DNA from 2 places in the Paenibacillus urinalis genome. Region 1 is predicted to be linked to the other one. Evidence: predicted binding sites of a transcription regulator. Region 1 holds the regulator's gene; the other holds the start of a gene.

Evidence for each region. The regulator LexA, encoded in region 1, represses DNA repair genes until DNA is damaged. The targets are predictions, from matches to a motif close to CGAACATATGTTCG.
Region 2: PUW25_RS08935 (YhjD family protein) is a predicted target of LexA. The motif match lies at 2,297-2,310, and genes of this name have one in related genera.

Annotation. Positions count from the first base shown of each region.
Region 1 covers NZ_CP118108.1:3,532,228-3,542,629, forward strand. Annotated here, with positions in the region: gene PUW25_RS16230 (TIGR01457 family HAD-type hydrolase) at 1-689, opposite strand, end outside; gene rnz (ribonuclease Z) at 817-1,734, opposite strand; gene metH (methionine synthase) at 1,900-5,280, opposite strand; gene PUW25_RS16245 (acireductone dioxygenase) at 5,541-6,095, shown strand; gene PUW25_RS16250 (FixH family protein) at 6,142-6,582, opposite strand; gene PUW25_RS16255 (HAD family hydrolase) at 6,650-7,432, opposite strand; gene PUW25_RS16260 (hypothetical protein) at 7,476-7,991, opposite strand; gene PUW25_RS16265 (DUF896 domain-containing protein) at 8,040-8,243, opposite strand; gene PUW25_RS16270 (LysM peptidoglycan-binding domain-containing protein) at 8,406-8,774, opposite strand; gene lexA (transcriptional repressor LexA) at 8,953-9,585, shown strand; gene PUW25_RS16280 (N-acetylmuramoyl-L-alanine amidase family protein) at 9,787-10,380, opposite strand.
Region 2 covers NZ_CP118108.1:1,913,401-1,923,802, reverse strand. Annotated here, with positions in the region: gene PUW25_RS08955 (hypothetical protein) at 1-138, shown strand, start outside; gene PUW25_RS08950 (YqzE family protein) at 242-454, opposite strand; gene PUW25_RS08945 (N-acetylmuramoyl-L-alanine amidase family protein) at 613-1,320, shown strand; gene PUW25_RS08940 (divergent polysaccharide deacetylase family protein) at 1,295-2,089, opposite strand; gene PUW25_RS08935 (YhjD family protein) at 2,336-2,707, shown strand; gene PUW25_RS08930 (carboxymuconolactone decarboxylase family protein) at 2,756-3,088, opposite strand; gene PUW25_RS08925 (hypothetical protein) at 3,202-3,420, opposite strand; gene PUW25_RS08920 (hypothetical protein) at 3,522-3,848, opposite strand; gene PUW25_RS08915 (xanthine phosphoribosyltransferase) at 3,961-4,530, opposite strand; gene PUW25_RS08910 (YkvI family membrane protein) at 4,716-5,771, shown strand; gene PUW25_RS08905 (glycosyltransferase family 4 protein) at 5,784-6,914, opposite strand; gene PUW25_RS08900 (RsmB/NOP family class I SAM-dependent RNA methyltransferase) at 7,019-8,395, shown strand; gene PUW25_RS08895 (hypothetical protein) at 8,555-9,625, opposite strand; gene PUW25_RS08890 (Cof-type HAD-IIB family hydrolase) at 9,723-10,402, opposite strand, start outside.

The sequences.
Region 1 (10,402 bases):
GTTACACCTGTCAGCACTAAAATGGAGGAACAGCCGGCTGCTGCTCCAGCTGCAATATCCGTACGCATATTATCTCCAATGACGGCAACCTCAGCTGCCGGCAGCCCTAATCGGTCAATCGCATGCTTCATCAAAATGCTCGAAGGCTTGCCAATGACGACCGGCTTCACCTGTGTAGCCGCCTCAATTGCAGCCCCTATGGTTCCAGCCCCCGGAGTCAGACCATCATCTGCAGGAAGCTGCAAGTCAGGATTTGTCATGATAAACTGAGCTCCACCGTTAATCCAGCGCAGAGCCTGCGTCAGCTTATGGTATGTAAATTCACGATCAATCCCTTGTATCACATACTCAGGGGACGCTTCCGTTATTTGAAGTCCCGCAGCTTGAATGGCTTGGTATAAACCATCCTCTCCAATATAAGCTACTCTGGCACCTGGTGATTCCTCAGCTACATACTCAGCCGCAGCGACTGCCGAGGTACATACTTCTTCCCCGACCGCTTCAATTCCCAAGGATCTCAGATGCTCAGCGACACCTTCCGGAGTTCTTGAAGAATTGTTTGTTACATATAAGTACGGAATGCCTGAATTTCGTAAATGCTGAATGAGCAGATCTGCCCCATCAATCCGGTGCTTCCCATGATATATAGTTCCGTCCAAGTCGAGCAAGTAGGCTTTCGGTTGTGACAATTCATCTCACTCCTTACATAAAGAATAAACCCTTTGTATGTACGCTTGTTAGATAAGCATTATGCCCATCGTACATCCTTTTTAAATCGATTGCAAAACATGAATAACAGGGTCTTTACTATGTTGTTTAGACCTGGACCAGCTCGTGCTCGGCTGCAAGAATTGTGTTAGGGAAAATTTGACACGCCTCGCTTAATAGCGGCTGAAGCTGTTCCTCATCCTTATACCTTGAACTGAAATGCGTCATAATCAGCTTCTTCGCACCTGCCTCTTTTGCCGCTTCCGCTGCTTGTCTGGCCGTACTGTGATAGTATTCGTGCGCTGTAGTGGCCAATTCATGCAGAAAAGTCGCTTCGTGAACGACGACGTCCGCTCCAGCCGATAAAGGCACTACATGAGCGGTCGGCCTAGTGTCTCCGAGAATCGTAACGATCTTTCCTCGTTTAGGCGCACCCAAGAAATCCTGTGCATGAAGTACCAGACCATCGCCAAGGTCCACACTTTCACCACGCTTCAGCTTGCCAAATAGCGGACCTGGCTTTAAGCCATGAACTGCAAGCTTATTCGGGTCGAGACTACCCGGACGATCCTTCTCCATCACTCGATAGCCATAACTGTCGATTCTATGCTCAAGTAGAGCAGATTCCACAATAAACGTATCATCCTCAAAAATAATACCGCCCTCATGCTCTATAATGCTCAGCTCATAATTAATCCGAGATTGACTAAGCTCAAGCGATGTTTCCACATATTTTCTAACCCCCGGCGGACCATACAAGGTGAGCGGAGTTGTTCCTCCCTGATATGCACGGCTAGATAATAGACCCGGAAGTCCGAAAAGATGGTCTCCATGCAAATGAGTAATGAATATTTTCTCGAGCTTGCTTAGCTTGAGTGGGGATTTCAAGAATTGATGCTGTGTACCTTCTCCGCAATCAAACAGCCAGATGGAACGACGTTCCTCCAGCATGCGAAGCGCGACAGCTGTAACGTTTCTCTGTAATGAGGGAACACCGGCATTGGTCCCCAAAAAATATAGTTCCACGATTGTATCACCTCGTTATGTTTAGTATAAAAAGAATAGGATGGAACCATGCAATGATGACTCTCAGCTTATTAAGTTGAGCCATTAACCGTTAATCCTATGATTATAAATGAAAATCCCCCGATTGTGGAATCGGAGGAAAAGATCAGTTCAATACTTCACTTGTTACGCCTTCTCTACGTTAAAATATTGAGCCTCCGGATGGCTTAATACCATTGCCGATACAGATGCCTCAGGCTCCATCATAAATCCTTCCGTCAGCTCCACACCAATATCTTCAGGACGCATGAGTCGGAACAGCGGTTCTTGATCTTCCAAATCGGGACATGCCGGGTAGCCAAAAGAAACTCGTATACCTTGATATCTTGCCCCAAGACGCTGCTTCATCGTCATATCTGCCGGATCAGGGAATCCCCATGTATCTCTCATCATATGATGAACACGTTCCGCCAAGCCTTCGGCCACTTCCAGCGCAATGGACTGAAGGGCATGGAACCGGAGATAGTCCCCTTTCTCTTTCCATTCCGCAGCCAGCTCTGAAATGCCATGTCCTGCAGTCACCACTAAAAATCCTACATAATCCATAACACCCGATTCAACCGGCTTTAGGAAGTCGGCCAAACAAAGGTATGGATCGACTTTTTGTCTCGGGAAAGTAAAGGTGTGCAATACCTTAGAGTGATCTTCCGGATCATAGATGATAATATCATTTCCTTGAGACTGTGCTGGGAAGAAACGATACATTGCATTTGCCTTGATGATTCCGTCCTTGATCGCCTCATCCATAATTTGATCGACGGTTTCTTTGAGCTGAACTGCTTTAGAATCCCCTGACTTAAGCAGCTGCTCTACATTTCCTTTCAATCCCAGATGATGTCCAAGCAGCATCTGCATGTTAACATAAGGAAGAATATGACTAATCGGATAATTCCGAATGGTATGTCTAGCTAGATCAGGCGGCAAATATACAGGTGCCTCTTGAGAAACCTTGGAGCGTTCCACTCTCGTCAGCTCGGGCATTGGGATGACATTACTAACAGCTGCGGCATCCTTCTCCTTCTCAAGCTCCATTTCCTTCAGCATCAGCTCTCTGGATTGCGGATTCATTAGCTTGTTTGCAATGTCCAGTCCGTCCATGGCATCCTTCGCATATACAACCATACCGCTGTATTCAGGTCTGATTCGAGTCTTGGTAAATTTCCTTGTCAGTGCTGCTCCACCTACCATAATAGGGACATCAATCCCTGCATTCCTTAAGTCCTGTGCAGTGAGCACCATTTGCTGTGCCGATTTTACTAATAGACCCGATAAGCCGATCGCATCTACTTTCTCTTCACGATAGGACTCAATGATACGTTCTGGTGGTACTTTTATACCCAAATTGACGATCTGATAACCATTGTTTGCGAGAATGATCTCGACAAGGTTCTTACCGATATCATGCACATCACCCTTCACCGTGGCGAGCATGATCTTACCTTTAACCGAGGTTTCGTTCTTCTCCATGAATTGCTCTAGATGAGCAACAGAAGCTTTCATTACCTCTGCACTTTGCAGTACCTCAGCAACAATGAGTTCATTGTTGTTGAACAGTCTTCCAACCTCCTCCATCCCTTTCATCAGAGGTCCGTTGATGATCTCAAGTGGACTGTATTTCGCTCTTGCCAGCTCCAGATCAGGGATGAGTCCTTCCTTACTGCCTTCAACGACGTAAGCAGCTAAACGTTCTTCCAAGGTCAGATTAGAGATTTGGACTTTCTTCTCTACTTTTTTATTACGGAATGCGGCTACAAAAGCAGCTAAGGTTTCATCATTTGTACGGTAGATTAAATCTTCGGCAAGTTTACGTTCTTCAATTGGAATAGAGGCGTAACGCTCTACTTTTTCCGTGTTAACGATCGCATAATCAAGTCCTGCCTTGGTGCATTCATACAAGAAGACCGAATTCAGTACTTCACGCCCTGCCTCAGGCAGTCCAAAGGAAACATTACTTACTCCAAGGATCGTATGTGTTCCTGGTAATGCGGACTTGATCAACCGAATGGCTTCAATCGTTTCCGCCGCAGATCCAATATACTGCTCGTCTCCTGTACCTACAGGAAACACAAGGGTATCAAATATAATGTCTTCCGGTTTAAGACCGTATTTATTTACGAGAAGATCATACGATCGTTTGGCAACGTCAAGCTTGTCTTCCCTGCTAATTGCCTGCCCTCGCTCATCAATCGTTCCCACAACGACAGCTGCTCCATATTTATGGATGATCGGCGTTACGTTCTCAAATTTATCCTCGCCATCTTCCAAATTAATAGAATTGATAATCGCTTTTCCTTGGGAATATTGTAGGGCTAGATCAATGACTTCACTATCTGTTGTATCTATCATTAGAGGTACTTTGACTTTCTTAACAACGAGCTCAAGGAACTTGAGCATATCATCCGCTTCATCTCGATCAGGATCCTGCACACAAATATCAACAACCTGTGCTCCATTCTTAACCTGAGCTCGAGCAATTTCGGAGGCCTCTTCATACTTGCCTTCCACAATAAGACGTTTGAATTTGCGGGACCCGAGTACATTCGTTCGTTCACCAACCATATAAGGACGATTATCCTGTTCCACGTACACAGGATCAATACCTGAAATCGCAGGAGGATGCTCCCCAGTTAGCGGACGTGGCTTCATTGTACCCAGCTTATCCGCAAGAGCCCTGATATGCTCCGGGGTCGTGCCGCAGCATCCCCCTGCAATATTGATCCACCCTTGCTCCGCAAAAGCCGCAATCTTGGTTGCCAGAGAATCAGGCGATTCATGATATTGCCCATTCTCATCCGGCAAGCCAGCATTAGGGTAACAGCTAACCGCTGTCCCTGCCATAGATGACAAGGAACGAATATGATCTCTCATAAATTCAGGACCCGTTGCACAGTTTAGCCCGACCGATATCGGGTTAAGGTGTTCTAAGGAAATATAAAATGCTTCAATGTTCTGACCTGCCAGCGTTGTTCCCATCGGCTCAATCGTCCCTGAGATCATAACAGGAAGCTCGATGCTCCGTTTGGCGAATGCCTGCCGGATACCGATGCTGCCAGCTTTGACATTGAGTGTATCCTGAGAGGTTTCTAGGAGAAGCACATCGACACCACCGTCGATGAGAGCGATGGCTTGCTCTTCATAGCTGTCAATCAGCTCTTGAAAAGTTACGCCACCTGTAACGGACAAGGTCTTGGTGGTTGGGCCCATAGCTCCTACGACATATCGTGGAGAATCCGGCGAGTTATATTTATCTACGGCAGCTCTAGCCAGCTTCGCCGCAGCGAGATTAATTTCTGTTGCTTTATGCTGGATATCGTATTCTGCTAGTACAACAGAAGTGGCTCCAAAGGTGTTGGTTTCAATAAGATGAGCGCCAGCTTCAAGATAACGTTCATGTATATTTTGAATCAATTCCGGTTTCGTAAGCACAAGCATTTCGTTACAGCCATCCAGCTCTTCACCGCCGAAATCCTCGGCAGTCAGATTCTCTTGCTGGATCATGGTGCCCATGGCGCCATCTAGAATTAATATTCGTTTATTTAACGCATCCTTTAAGTCACTCTTGATCACTGTCATACCTCCCGCAAAACGTTAAATCTTAGTTTAGCAGAAACACCATCTGTTGGGAAGGTAAATCATCGACAGATAATCAGCGTCATGACAGCGGTTTACAGCTTCATGACTAGTGTCTTTTCCAATTATCAGCGAACAACACTGAGCAAAGGCAGAACACAGGCTTCATTAAACCAATTAGAAAAGAGGGAATAATTATGCCAGAAATTTTAATCAAAAATACGAATGAAAGAATTAGTGGAGTGGAGAACGTTCGTAATTATCTAAAAGACTATCATGTGCTTTATGAGCAATGGGATTCATCTAAGCTGCCGGCAGAGCTTAAGCGTAACCAGCTGTTATCTGACGAAGAGCAGCAGCAAGTCTTAGACCTCTATAAAGAAGAAATTTCTGATATGGCAGGACGTCGCGGCTATCAACAATGGGAAGTCATATCACTGTCAAATGCCACTTCCAACCTTGAAGGAAAGCTAGCTGAGCTCGAAGAAATGCATGCACATGGAGATGAAGGTGCGCATGCTATTCTGTCAGGCAACGGTATTCTAAGTATGAAGGCGGATGAAGACACTGGTTATTTTGATATAGAGCTAACCGCAGGGGATGTCATTGCTATTCCTGAGAACACTCCGCACTCCTTTGCTCTAATGAAGAATAAGGAAGTCATTGCCGTTCGATTAACGATTAAAGAGAACGGGTGGACCCTATCTCCTTACCCAGATCCAGCTTATATTAAAAATGGACAACCTCAATGAGGTTGTCCTAGGTTTTCTTTTGTTTGTCCAATACTGTTAATTGCTGCTATTCTTTTACCACAATGTGCACTGATGGCATAGCATGAAAGCCTCTTGCTGTTACATGAGAAGTAACCTTGTATTCTCCCGCAGCTTTGAACTGATAGTCAAATACATATACTCCTTCCCCTTGGTGCTCCCCTTCAAACTCCATACTGACACCATCCGATGTAGCAACCTCGAACATGACTTCATCTGCATCACCTACGACATCTGCTTCCTGAGTCACCACAGCTTCCATATGTACGGTTTCATTCAAACTTATCTCTTCACTCGAAACACTCAGCTTGACGTCAATCGGTTCCATGAGAGCAATCGGCTCCGAAGAAGCTTTAAATGAGCAGCCAGAGATTAGAATACATAGAGTTAGTATAATGAAACCCATCGAGATATGCTGCCGGATAGGAGTGAAGCCGTTCGATTGCAAGAAGAGTTTCAATATCTTCATCTTCCTTCCTGTATTCTGTAAAAAGAAAACCGCCGCTGCTCTGCAGCAGATGCGGTTACATGGAAGATTATAACATTTGTTTGATTTCAGATAAATGCTTAATTTCAACGTCTGGAGTGTAGGCTTCTTCGTTCAGCTTGTTATTACGATTGATCCAAACCGCTCTAATTCCAGATGCAAGAGCTCCCTTAATATCTGTAGTAAGCTTATCGCCAACCATCAGCGCTTCGTCTGGAGATACATCCAGCAATTCCAGAGCATGCTTGAAAATGGAAGGATCAGGTTTTCCTTTGCCAAACGTACCTGAGATCACAATATGGTCAAAGAACGGAACTAGATCAGGCACCCCATCCAGCTTCTCTTGTTGAAGAGAAGGACAGCCATTGGTTAATAAGAGAAGCTTCACTTTACCTTGCAGCTCAGCCAGCGTCTCTAATGTCTCATCATACATGTAAGGACGGCTTCGGCGTTCTTTACCGAAATGCTCTGCAAGCTCCGCACCGAGTTCCGGCTCATCAATACCCAGAGCAAGAAGACCCTTAGTCCACGCTTCTCTACGGTACGTAGGAGCAATCTCTTCAAGCTGCTTAAATTCAGCTCTGTCACTCCCATTAAAATGAGCCCACAATCCTTCAAAAGGGTTAATGCCAATCATTTTTGTAAAAGCAAACGTTTCATACGATTCATACAGCTTCCTTGCTTCATTGCGGACAGAAGTCTCCAGTTCATGAGGATCAACGCCTGTTTGCTTAGATGCAACTAGACATGTTTCGTAAAAAGCTTCCTCTACACTCCGCTCATCCCATAAGAGTGTATCATCCAAATCGAATAGCACTGCTTTGATTGACATGCTTCTCTCTCCCCCGAAAGTATGGTATCGTATGTTAGGCTTCTTACTTTACTCTCTTATCTTCGACAGGTATTTGATGATTCTGTGCGTATTGCACAAGGCGTGCTCCCATCGCTTCTACATCATATAGATTAAGCAGTTTGCTGAACACCCAAGGACCGCCTTTGCCATTACGTTCAACAACAACAGAACCTTTTTCCAGGACAATTTTCTTAATATCCTCTGGACCCATGGAACGTTCTCTGCTTAGCTTAATCGTCTTGATCCGCTTCTTACCGACTTTGAGATACGGCCGGCGCATAAAGTACATCAGAGCAAGTCCAAGATAAAGCGCAAATACAACCCAATCAAATGCTCCTACTCCATCTGTCGTCAAACCGCTAAGAGTCAGGAACATGAATGATAGGACAACGAGTACAAATGGGAACAAAAATGCTCTTCCTTTAAATACATCCTCTTGTTCAACACCAGATCCGATGGATGGCTGGCCTCTTTTTTTACGATCTTTATTAATTTTCTGCTGATTTTTCTTCACTGATCTTTCAAATGAACTCGCCATGAGTATCCTCCTTCAATCTATAACAAAAGCATGGACCTATTTATTAAATCATTTTCCTTTTGAATACGTGTCGCCGCTTACATCATCCACAATCTCAATGGATTCCAGCTGCTGACGGAAGTTGCTGCGGATGTTGTTCAAATAGATCTCTCTAAGCTCAGTCCGTTCAGCCAATTCTTCATCGTTAAGCCCGGATTCCTTCTGCTTGCGGGCAAGCTCATTAATCCGCGCAACTAGACTTTCAATATCCAACTTTCTTCCCCTCCAAAATGCATAGTCTCTTTAACTTTGACATGATTAGAAAAGGTTGTCAAGGTAAATACCTGTATAGTCTGTATTTAGTACAAAATACAAAAAAGACGCAGATCAAGCCGCGTCCTTAGCATGTTGTAGATTATAAAAGAATTATACATATCAATCAAAATAAGGAAGATTTAAGAGCTGCCCTACTTGTATATCACTGCTGGACAATCCATTAATATGTTGAATTTGGTTAACATAATCTCTTATATCCATACCTTCTGGTTTATGCTCTGAACCGATTGCCCATAAGGTATCACCTGGTTCCACAACAACCTTCTCGTATGCCGTCTCTTGTCCCGCGTCTGCAAATACCGTCATGAATCCAGTTAAGCTCAGAAGCAGGACTGACGCTATTAATATCAAACGAATTATTCTCTGCTTGTTCTTCTTCATTATAATATGTATCGTCTCACCCAAGTTATTGTTCGTCATTTCATCTGTTCTAGAATGTATGCTGTTATAAGTGCTGTATTTAAGCATTATTTCAACCTCCAAACGTTTGTTCTCATTCCTTACAGAACTCACTATAACACGAACATGTGTTTTGGGCAATAGTTTTTGAGAACAATTGTTCTGTATTTTTTAGAACTAATGTTTGTACGAACGGAGGTTCTATGCTATAATTTTCCCAAACGTTATTATGTGGAGTTGATACGGTATGTCGAAGGTATCCAGCAGGCAATTAGCAATTCTGGAGTTTATACGCAATGAAGTCCGATTGAAGGGATATCCGCCGTCCGTAAGAGAGATTGGTGAAGCTGTTGGCCTGGCCTCCAGTTCAACCGTTCACGGACACCTGGATCGTCTGGAGAAGAAGGGGTTAATTCGCAGAGACCCTACTAAGCCACGGGCTATTGAATTGCTCGGTCAAGATGATGGTGATGATAATGTTCTTCAATTTACGCAGACCGTTGCTCGCGTCCCTGTAGTGGGTAAAGTTACTGCGGGTATTCCGATCACAGCTACAGAGAATATTGAAGATTACTTCCCGCTGCCGATGCAGTATGTTGGTGAGGAGAAAGTATTCATGCTTTCTGTTGTCGGGGACAGTATGATTGAGGCGGGAATTTCGAATGGCGACTATGTTATCGTCCGCCAGCAACAAACAGCGAATAACGGAGACATCGTCGTCGCGATGACGGAAGATGATGAAGCAACCGTTAAGACTTTTTATAAAGAGAAGGACCATATTCGCTTGCAGCCAGAGAATCCTACATACGAACCTCTCCGGCTTACAAAAGTAACCATTTTGGGTAAGGTTATCGGCTTGTTCCGTGACTTCCTTCATTAATTAGCCATTCTTTTATTTCTTGTATATTTTAAGGAGAGGTCTTCGTTGGAAGATCTCTCCTTTTTTCATAAGGTTTATTGCTAGGTATAATTTAAATGCGTCTAATTGATTCGCTTTGAAAAAAGCTGTTATCACAAATAGAAAAAGGCCCTTTTACTATTATGTAAAATGGCCTTTTTCACTATCGTCTAATCATCAACTTTACTTATTGTTCTCTATACGAATCAAGATCGCTGCGAGTTCTTCCCGAGTTACAGAATCTCTCGGACGTGTTCCATCCATGTATCCTTTTAAAGCAGCTTGCTCCCAAGCTGTTCTAGCCCATGGACTTACCATGTTAAGATCTTCCTCATCTGCTGCTATCATCACGTCTTTCTGTTCCAAACCGAAGAATTGAACTACTCCAGCCACGTGCCCGTCAATAATAGCCTCAATCACCTGATCATTTTGTAGTAGAATGGCGTCAGCGTCGATGAACAGATTCTCAGTCAATACAGCCGACATATTGGATTCTCGTAGCATATGCAAATTGCCTGTCTTTGGTTTGCGATCAATCACGTTGTATTTTCTCAGTTCAGTTATAATACTTTCGTGCAGAGTTTCCTGAAGCTCTTTTGATTTCAGACTAGCTGAAGTATAACGAAAGCTTTCAAAACCCCCAGCACCACCGCCCGCATTACAATGGATTGAAATAATTGCATCTGCAGCTAATTCATTGGCTATTTTCGTTCGCTCTTTCAGTTCTATAAATTGATCCATTTCGCGTGTTAGGAATACCTGAATCCCTGCCTCCATGCCCAGGATCAATCACAAGCTT
Region 2 (10,402 bases), 1.6 Mb from region 1:
GGCTATCACTCCTGGAAGAGCAAGCAAGTAGAAGAAGCTGTCATCTTCGCTCGAACGGGAACTTCCTCAGCGCAAATACGTTATATTCCGATAGATAAGCTGCTCGGGAGTGGTTCATTTTATGTGCCCACACTCTAATCAATAAATGAAAAACAGCGCTGATCATTGAACTGCCCACCGTTGTTAGATAGCTTCTAACAATATCGAGGAGCAGTTCAATTCTATGCGCTGTTTTTCATTATCATTTGGAGTTCATGTCCATCTTTTTCCGCTTGACCGGTTTTTTAATATCCTTCACCCACATCGATACGCCCATAGGCATCATACCAAACCATTTCATATGCCATGGTTCCTTCACTTTATTCCTTTTATATTTCCGCTCTTCCTTTGGCGTTCCTATATATCCTACAACCTGCTCTGTAATATATCTTACAAGTTCATCTCCCTTGGCCATTGACCTGCTCCACCCTTCCGCATGAATGTATATTTGAAGCTTCTCTCGTTAGTGTGTACGGGAATAAGCCGGATTAAACATATGCAAATCATTCATACCTGAATGAAACCCATAAATCTGCACAGTCTATTCATATGCCAGGAAGGGGGGAAAGCCGCGTGATTACATTTAGCAAATCGTCCATTCTGCTTGCGATCTTATGTATTTTGCTGCTCCAGGAATCATCATTTGCGGCTGCGGAACCGACACATAGCAAGGAGCCCGAAATATCAAATCACTTGTTTCGCCATCCTGTTATTATCATCGACGCTGGTCACGGCGGCATTGATGGAGGAACCTCTGCAGATGATCTACTGGAGAAGGATATTAACCTTGCCATTTCACAAAAAATATTCATGATTCTTAAAAGTAAAGGCTATCCTGTTGTGCTTAATCGTGACGATGATTATGCGCTGAGTGATGATAATCATTGGCTGCGGAGTCATTCCCGCCATATGAGAGATCTGGCACAGCGCAAGGGCCTCAGTGATCATGTGCCTTCCGATCCGATTGTGAGCATCCATGTCAATTGGAGCAAGAAATCTCGCACCCATGGACCCATTGTGCTGCATCAGCAGGAAGCAAGAAGCTATATGCTTGCAGATTCTATCCAGCAATCACTGAACGAGATGTATGACACCAATCGGCAAGTTGAATGGGGCAAGCCCTTTTACCTGCTTAATCATGTGAATAAGCCCTCTGTTATTGTGGAAGCCGGATTCATCAGCAATCCTGAAGACCGCGCTGTCCTAAGCAGCAAAGCGGGACAAAAGAGAATTGCCCAAGCGATTAGCTCAGGCATCATTTATTACTTGTCGGTAATGTAGATTCTGGAGTCCAATGCCAGACCTGCCTTACCATCTCACTAATACTCATCGTTTCAATCTTACCCGACCAGCGATTAATGGAGTCTCGGATCACACCTGCTGTCAAATGACCTTGCGTACCTACGTGACCGATCATTACACAGGTGTCCTGAGTCTCCAGCTTTTGTTCGGCGAGCTTCATCTGCCCAGTAATATGAGAAATCGAGTGATGATCATCCAGAAAGATCTGATTCTCTACAGGCGGAAGTCCCTTCTGTACAGCGAGCTCTGCCACGACGGACTTATGATCGGTTTTGCTGTCGACGAAGAACAGACCTCTTTCTTTACATACATCAAGCACGATGGACATAATACGCCGATCTGTCGTAATTTTCGAGCCCATATGATTGTTCATTCCAATGGCATGGGGCACATTATCGATAGCAGCCTCCACTCTTTTCCGTACCTCTTCATCAGATAGATCTGAAGTAATCGCCCCTGGTCCAAGCCAGTCCCTTCTGCCCTTATGCGGCTCCATCGGCATATGAACGAGCACATCAATCCCTTTTTGATGCGCAAGCTCAGCATCTTTTTTCGTCGTAGGCAGAAACGGCATGATAGCAACATTTACCTTCGCCGGTAAATTCATGATTTCTTGTGTCCCCTTCATCCCGTTACCCAAATCATCAATGATAATCGCAACCCTCTTCAGAGGTTCAGCATGTGCCGCAGATCCGTATCCGTCCGCATTTATACATACCATGCTTAAAGTGAGCATCATCACGATCATTCGCAAACTTCCCCATTTAAAGGAAGAGAGCACTTTCTTTTTCAGTTTTCTTCTTCTTTGCTTGCGTATCGTCATCGTTATAACAGTCCTTCGCGTAAATTCTTGAAGATATATACATTATTTGAATAAACGAGACGAATTATGTGAGCTTTCCAATAAAAAATACAGTCAATAAGTTGATAAAACCAAGCTCATTAGCATAAAATAAGAACATAAGTTCGCTTATGCAAACAAGGAGGGACCCTGATGACAGCGAAAATGCTACCGGAAGAACATACACTGATTAAGAGCTATCTTCAGCTCTTGATGGTCATCAAAATTTTTAAGCGCGATCTTCAAGTGATGAGTAACCATGCCGGGCTTAAGACCCCTGAGCTGTATATGGAGATGATCCGGGCGGGAATCGCTCGCGTAGCTGTATTGCTTGACGAAGTAGAGGAAGAATTCAGACGAATGGACATCCATTTGAACAGAGTAGATATATACGATGGTGCGATTCGGGCATTGGCTTCTATACGGGGACATCGCGTTCACATCTACATCCCAGGAACCATTTATAAAGATGAGCTGTACAAACGGATGCAAGTTTATTTAGGAGTCATACCCTTAACTTTGTAAATAAAAAACCACCGCAATCCATGCTGGGCATCGATTCGGTGGTGTTTGTTAGTTGTTCAATGCAGCTTGGACACGCATAACACCTTGAGACAAGGCATGTCCACCGCCAATTGCAGCAGCTACAGCAACCGTCTCCATAATTTCTTGCTTGCTGGCCCCTTTGGAAAGCGCTTCTTGCACATGATACAGGGTGCACACTTCGTTATTTGCGAACAAGCCGATTCCGAGAGCTATGAGCTGTTTCGTCTTGAGATCGAGCTCGCCTTCCTTGAAGCATTCTCCCGTAAACTCATGATAGGACTTCAGAACATCCGGCAGCGTCTCTGACAAGTGCCCGATTTGATCCTTATACGCATGAACCTTATTATTGATTAATGTCACATCAGCACATCCTTCGTCGAAAGAGTTATATAGACGTATCATTGGTACTTTCTCCACTTGATCTATATCTATGCCGCTCTTTGACGAGGTAATTTTTGGACTTAATCTGCAGCTTACAGGTCGGTCGGTTTTTGTCTGGGCTCTGAATAGAGCTGAATGCTGTAATTTCGATCCAGCTTAACGACTCTGCGGTTGCGCCGGCGGACAAGAATCTGGTCGCTGCTCCAAGCAACAATAATGCCGATGACATCATTGCTCTCCAGATCGTCTCTCACCACACGAATTCGCTCACCTGATTCACGCAATTGGTTTAATTCCTCATCACTAATCATATAATCCCCTCCAATGCAACCCTATTATTTGTGCAAAAAAAGACCTAAATGCGCGCATTTAGGTCTTACGTTGTTATTTACGTGATAAAACCTTATATTGCTTAACGTGAAGCGTGCTCTTTACTGTCGTTTTTCTCAAACCAGAAATCAAGCACCTTCGCCGACATTACCCGTTGCTCAACATACTCTACCTGATGAGGTGTAAACTGCTCTCTCCATGAGAAGGATAATTCTTCACACAGGTTCACTACTGTTAGAAGCTCCGACCATGCGACGTAACGTTTATACCAGAAGAACTGAGGATGTTCAAGCATATAGGGATAAAGGTCATCAAACTCCGTGTGCTTACAATCAAGGGCCCGTTCAAAATGAACTTTGGATTTGACTAACTTGTCAAGGAAAAACTGTTCGTTTGCTTCTTTCCCCATTGTTGTTGCCTCCTCTCCCTAATCTTATTTCATTATAAGCCATTATCCTGCCCCGTGCAAAGATAATGAGCAAAATTAGGCCATTTTAATACAGAATTACCCATCTATGGACTTAAGCAAACCTTACGACTCCGTCTTTGAGTGATTCGATTCTCACAAGTGATTCAACCCGAATCCCTTGTTCACGAATGGCACTCGCTCCGGACTGGAAGCATTTCTCGACAACAACACCAAATCCCGCGAGCGATGCACCGGAACGCTCAACGATCTTAATAATCCCCTTTGCCGCATCCCCGTTTGCAATAATATCATCTATAAATAATATTCGATCCTTCGGATCTATAAATTCCCGCGATACCATAATATCGGTCACAATGCCTTTCGTAAAAGACGGCACCCGTTCACAATAGGCGTCAGGATCGGCCAGCAGCGTCTTCTTTCTTCGTGCAAACACAAGGGGTACTCCCATATGAAACGCAGCTGCGAACGCCACCGGAATTCCCGAGGATTCGACAGTGACAATTCGAGTAATGCCCTCCGCTTCAAAGCGCCGAGCGAACTCTCTTCCCATCTCCATCGTCAATTCAGGATCAATCTGATGATTAAGTATGGCATCCAGCTTCAGCACCTGATCTGATATGACTACACCCTGCTCTACAATTTTTTGTTTTAATATTTCCATGCATATGACCTCCCAGCCTATCCTATGACGTAAAAGTATCACACCTCAGCAGCTTCTTTCAAGAAGTTTATCTTCATCTAAGAGCCAGGTCATGTCCAGGTGGACAAGTGCATACCTTGTAAGAGGGCTTATTTACACCTGTGAAGGTGCTGCTCTGGCATATGTAGATAACAAGGAGGAGAAGCATGAGACAGAGTACCAAGGTGCTGCAAGTCGCATTCACCTATGTTGGAACTATTGTTGGTGCGGGATTTGCCACCGGACAAGAAATACTGCAGTTTTTTACCGAATATGGAAAATGGGCAACTCTTACGATATTGCTGTCCTGCCTGCTCTTTGTTTGGCTGGGGACCAAGATGATGCTGGTGGCACATGATACCGGAGCTAAATCATACGAAGATCTGAACAGCCACTTGTTCGGCAAAAATGCAGGAAAATGGATCAGCTTCTTCACCTTGTTCGTGCTGATCGGCGTCAATAGTGTCATTCTCGCAGGAGCAGGCTCGGTGTTCATGGAGCATTTGCATCTGTCTTATCAAACCGGACTAATAATTACGCTGGTCGGGACCTATCTTCTGCTTGGTCGAGGAATCCATGCCATCCTGCAAATGAACAGCATCGTCGTTCCGCTAATGATGACCCTGTCTTTATTCATACTTTTCCATACCACAGGTCATCCGGGCGCAGCCAATTTTATAAGACTGGAAACCGATCGCAGCATGTTTGCAACTTGGCTGTCACCCATATTGTACAGCTCATTTAATCTAGCTATGGCACAGGCCATCCTTGTGCCGCTTGGCAGTCAGATTACCGATAGACGCGTCATTAAATATGGCGGAATTCTCGGGGGAATTGGGATTGGGTTCATGCTCATGACAGCCCATTTTGCCATGTCGGCTTATATGCCTGGCATTGTGCAGTTTGAAGTTCCCATGGGAAGCATTGCATTCGCTCTCGGCGCAGCCATACAGCTCATGTATATATGTCTGATTTTTATGGAAATCTTCAGTACCTTTGTTGCCGATATTTACGGGATAACCTTACAGGTACGGGAGCATCTCAAAGTATCGCCCAAGCTCATCACCCTATTTATTATGCTGTCCTGCTTCTTGCTCAGCCAGTTCGGCTTCAGCTCACTTCTGTCGATCTTATACCCGATCTATGGAATGCTGGCCGTCGTATGGGTAGCTCACTTGATCAAGAGCCCGCTTGGCTCCTTCAAGAATAAGGACAATAAATAATAACAGCCAGGTTCAATTTGCAGGCTCAAACTTCAAGTACAGCTTCTTCAGCATATGAACAGACCGTCGTAGAGAATATTCCGTTTTTGCCTTTTCACTCGCTGATCGGGCAAGCTCATAGCGGTATGAAGGATCCTGGATGACCTTCTCCAATGCATCAGCAAGTGCCGCAGCATTGTCTTTGGGAACGAGCAGGCCATTAACACCATCCTCAATCTGTTCGCTTATTCCTCCAACATCAGTCCCTACTAACGCCAGTGAACTCAGTGCTGCCTCGGCAAATACGGAACCAAACGCTTCAGCTCTTGATGGGAGAACGAAGATATCAAAGAAAGGGACGAACTCTTCAGGATGAAGCGTGTAGCCATAAAATATCGTTTCATTGTAGATGCCGAGCTGCTGGGCCAATTCCTCCAGTTCAGAACGGATCGGACCATCTCCAATAATGTGAAGTACATAATCATGACCCCGTTTTTTCAATTCGCAGCAAGCTTCAAACAACACATCAATCCCTTTTGCCGGAACGAGACGGCACACCGTTACCAGCTGAGGCACCTCATTCTCATGAGGAATCGGCTTGAATCTTTTCTCATCGAAGCCATTCGGCACGATCTCAATTTTTTCAGGGGATTCCACATAAGGCGACATATAAGTGCGGAACGATTGAGATACAGTTAACATGCAATCGGCCGCATGCTCCAGCTCACCATAGAGAGAGGTTAGAAAGCGATGCTCTAAGCCGTTCTCTTCAATCTTGCCATTCAGGATCAGCTCCCGCTCATAGCTGGAGTGAATGGTTTGGATCAGAGGCGTTGCTGGAAAAGCCTTCTTCATCGCCAGTCCTGCAATCGGATGATGTGCATGGATCAAATCATAAGGCTTATGTATACGAAGCTTGATCCACCATAAATAATCACGGAAGGTTTGGATATATTTCTGAACGATCGGGCTCTCCCCGTACTGCGTCCAGTCAAATGTGTCAAAGCGGATCTCTTCGCTTCCCTTGTTGCGGATTCGTTTCGGAAGCGAGAACAGCTCCATCTCCCATCTTGGGCTGTTGAAGCGTTCCTGGAGGTATGGAATCATAGATGATACTCCCCCTGGCTGCTCAGGAGGGAAAAATAAAGCTTGGAGCAATCGCATCATATAGTGCCCCTTTCGTGGTTTCTTTTGAAAGCAAGTCTGTAATCATGATATATTAGCTCATATGTTCCAGTAAAGAAGATACGAAGGAGTTTTGAAAAAACATGAGTAAGGAAACACTGCCCCAGGACTTTATCGATCAGATGAAATCCATGCTCGGGCAGGAGACGACTGCATTTCTGGATAGCTACAACAAGCCGCGTACACAGGCTCTCCGGCTCAACACCCTGAAGCTCAAGGAAGAAGATATACAGCCCATTGCCCAGCAGTTCCAGCTTAGCAAGGTTCCTTGGTGCAGCACAGGATACTATTACAATAGTCAAGATAGACCTGGCAAGCACCCTTATCATACTGCCGGGTTATATTATATTCAGGAGCCTTCGGCAATGTCCGCGATCGAGCTGCTTAATCCACAGCCATACGAAACTGTCTTGGACCTTGCAGCAGCACCTGGCGGCAAGACGACGCATATGGCTGTCAAAATGAAGGATACGGGTCTCCTCGTCTCTAACGAAATTCATAACGGCCGGGCACGAATCCTTGCGGAAAACGTAGAAAGAACCGGACTAGCCCGGACGGTGGTCGTGAATGCCACTCCTGATGAGCTGTCCGCCCGGTTCCCGGAAGCATTTGATCGAATTATGCTTGATGCGCCCTGCTCTGGTGAAGGCATGTTTCGTAAAGATGTTGAAGCCATTAACGAATGGTCTCTATCCTCTGTTCACATGTGTGCTGCCCGCCAGTGGGACATTCTGCAGGAGGCCTATAAGATGCTGAAGCCCGGAGGACATCTCGCCTATTCCACCTGTACATTTAACCGACAGGAAAATGAGGATACGGTAGAGCGTTTCATAAACGAATATAAGGATATGGAGTGGGTCCGGACCGAACGAATCTGGCCGCATCGGAGTGAAGGAGAGGGACATTTTGTTGCTCTGCTCAAGAAAAAGGCCGCCAGTGAAGGAACCGAACGAGCCCATGGACAGCTGCCTGCAGCCAAGCCGCGAAAAAGAGGGAAAAAGAACGCTGCAGCCGGAGTTACAGAAGCCTGGGCCGGATATCAAGAATGGGCGGACACGAATCTCCCTGGTTTCTCACTACAGCCCGGTAGGCCACTCCTCTATGGGGAAGCATTATACTATTTGCCCGAAACGAGTGGGCTTAGCATCTCAGAGGAACAACTGAAGGGATTAAAAACCCCTCGCCCTGGACTTCATCTTGGAGATTGGAAGAAGGGAAGGTTCGAACCAGCACATGCGCTGGCGATGTCAGCTGCTCCAGAGCAGGCACTGCTGTCCTATGATCTTCCACCCGACTCCACGGAGCTGCAGGCTTATCTTCGCGGCGAGACCCTTACTCTGGATGCCCCGCTTCAAGGCTGGGTAATGGTGACAACAAGGGGTTACCCTGTGGGGTGGGCAAAAGCAAGCAGCGGTCAGCTTAAGAATAAACGACCAAAGGGTCTGCGTATTCACGGATAAGCTCTGCTAACCAGCTCAGAGTCAAGATATATCTCTATCCAAAACAAAAACAGCACTCGAACGGGACTTCGCACTCCTATTAGGAGAAGTCTCGATCGAATGCTGTTTTCTCTTCTACTGGCTATACTGCGTATAGGCTGCTCATGCTTCAAATCATGGTCAATCTAACTCAGCTAGCTCAATCTCATCAATTACGGCATTTCGGTAGAGCATCGTCAGGTGAAGCTCATTCACATCCGTTTCTTTGTCAAGCTCCCGAGCCATGAGCAGAAACAGCTGCTCACGCTGCTCTTCACTTGGATGAATATAAAAGTCGATGTAGCCTGAAATTTCAACATCACTAATATCGACCGTCGCTGTTGCTGCCGGATATCCTCCATTTTCCTTAAAAAACAGCTCATATGTCAGGATATCGCGGTCATGACGAATCAGAGTGGCGTAGCAGTTCTCATTAACAGATTCGTGAACCGTCATTTTCAGCTCCATGCCGTCTTCATCCCAATCCGGTCCCTCATCGGTCTCCTCATCATCCAGCTCGACAAAATCTCGATGCTCCAGCTCTAACAGTGCAACACGCTGACCTTCAAATTGCATATCTATCGTTATTGTATCAATTTCTTCATCGTTAACCTCGGATACCAGCAGCTCTTCCGCAGTTTCAAGGTCCTCTTCGTCAGGGTCAATGAGCCAGTCCACAATTCCCTTGATATCTGTCCCATACTGCTTAAGCACAGCTTCAGCAATCCTATAGCCATTTCCTGTTTGCAGCTCATATGAGGACACGTTCCGGCCACTACTTATCAGTTCAATCTGCATTTCACCAGTCTCAGCTTCATACCGAAAAACCGATGGCTCCTCCGTATGAAAAGCCCCATGCTCAATCAAGCCTTCTTCAGAGCTCTCATCCATAACATCATCAAGCGTGTACTCTTCGTATACCTCTTCATCACCCAGAACGCACTCAACCCTGCCCCACGATAACATAATATCAAAGTGCTCAGCGGCTACTGCATCACGGAATTGAAGCACATATTCTTGCACGTAGGCAATAATCTCATCCTTAGCATCTCCGGGAATACTTTCTGCATCCAACTGGACACTTCCTGCCAGTCTTTGTCCTTCCCGGAATACAAGGATTAGTGAGCCTGCATATTGATGTTCCACCATGATGTCATGGACTTCACCATTCGATGTTCTTAGATCAGGTCTTAGCCGAATATGATAGCTCACGATATAACTACCTCCTAATTATGCCGGAAATTATAACTGTAACCATGTGTTAGCTGGCTATGCATCTAGAATGCCCTAATGAGAGGAAGAATATTACTTACACATTGACCACATGCTTAACTAACGCATGATGAACCCCGCTGTCATTGTTCGACAAGGTAACCTCATCGGCTGCCGCCTTCACTTCGACAGGTGAATTATCCATTGCAATCCCTTTACCCGCAAAGATGAGCATTGTAATGTCATTGTAATAATTCCCTATTGCGAGTACTTCCTCTGGGCGATATCCTCTTTTCTCAGCCAATCGCTGCAGCGCCGCTCCTTTGGAAGCATCCTTGTGCATCAGATCGAGGAAAAAGTCCCCGCTGCGAACCATATAAAATGGACTATTCCACGTTCTCCACTCCTTCTCCAATGCATCCATGGCTTCTAAGCTTCCAAAGGCCGAGAACTTCACTACAGGCTCTCTTAGATCCGCCCATACAGGAAGATCCAACGGTGTAAGGAATACAGCCTCATACATGCTCCGAACCTCTAGCGTCATTTCGTCTGCACGGTCAACATACAGCCCAAACGCCGTATTTACGTCAAAATGAATGCCGTGATCACGGCAGTAATCGATATATGGCATCAGCTCTTCAGCCTGTATCGGAAACTGATCAACCACCTCACGAGACTTGATATCTACCGTTGCTGCACCATTGTGAGTGATGACGTATCCGCCAAGTCCCATACCCTCCATAATGGGAATCGTATTAACAGGACCTCTGCCCGTAC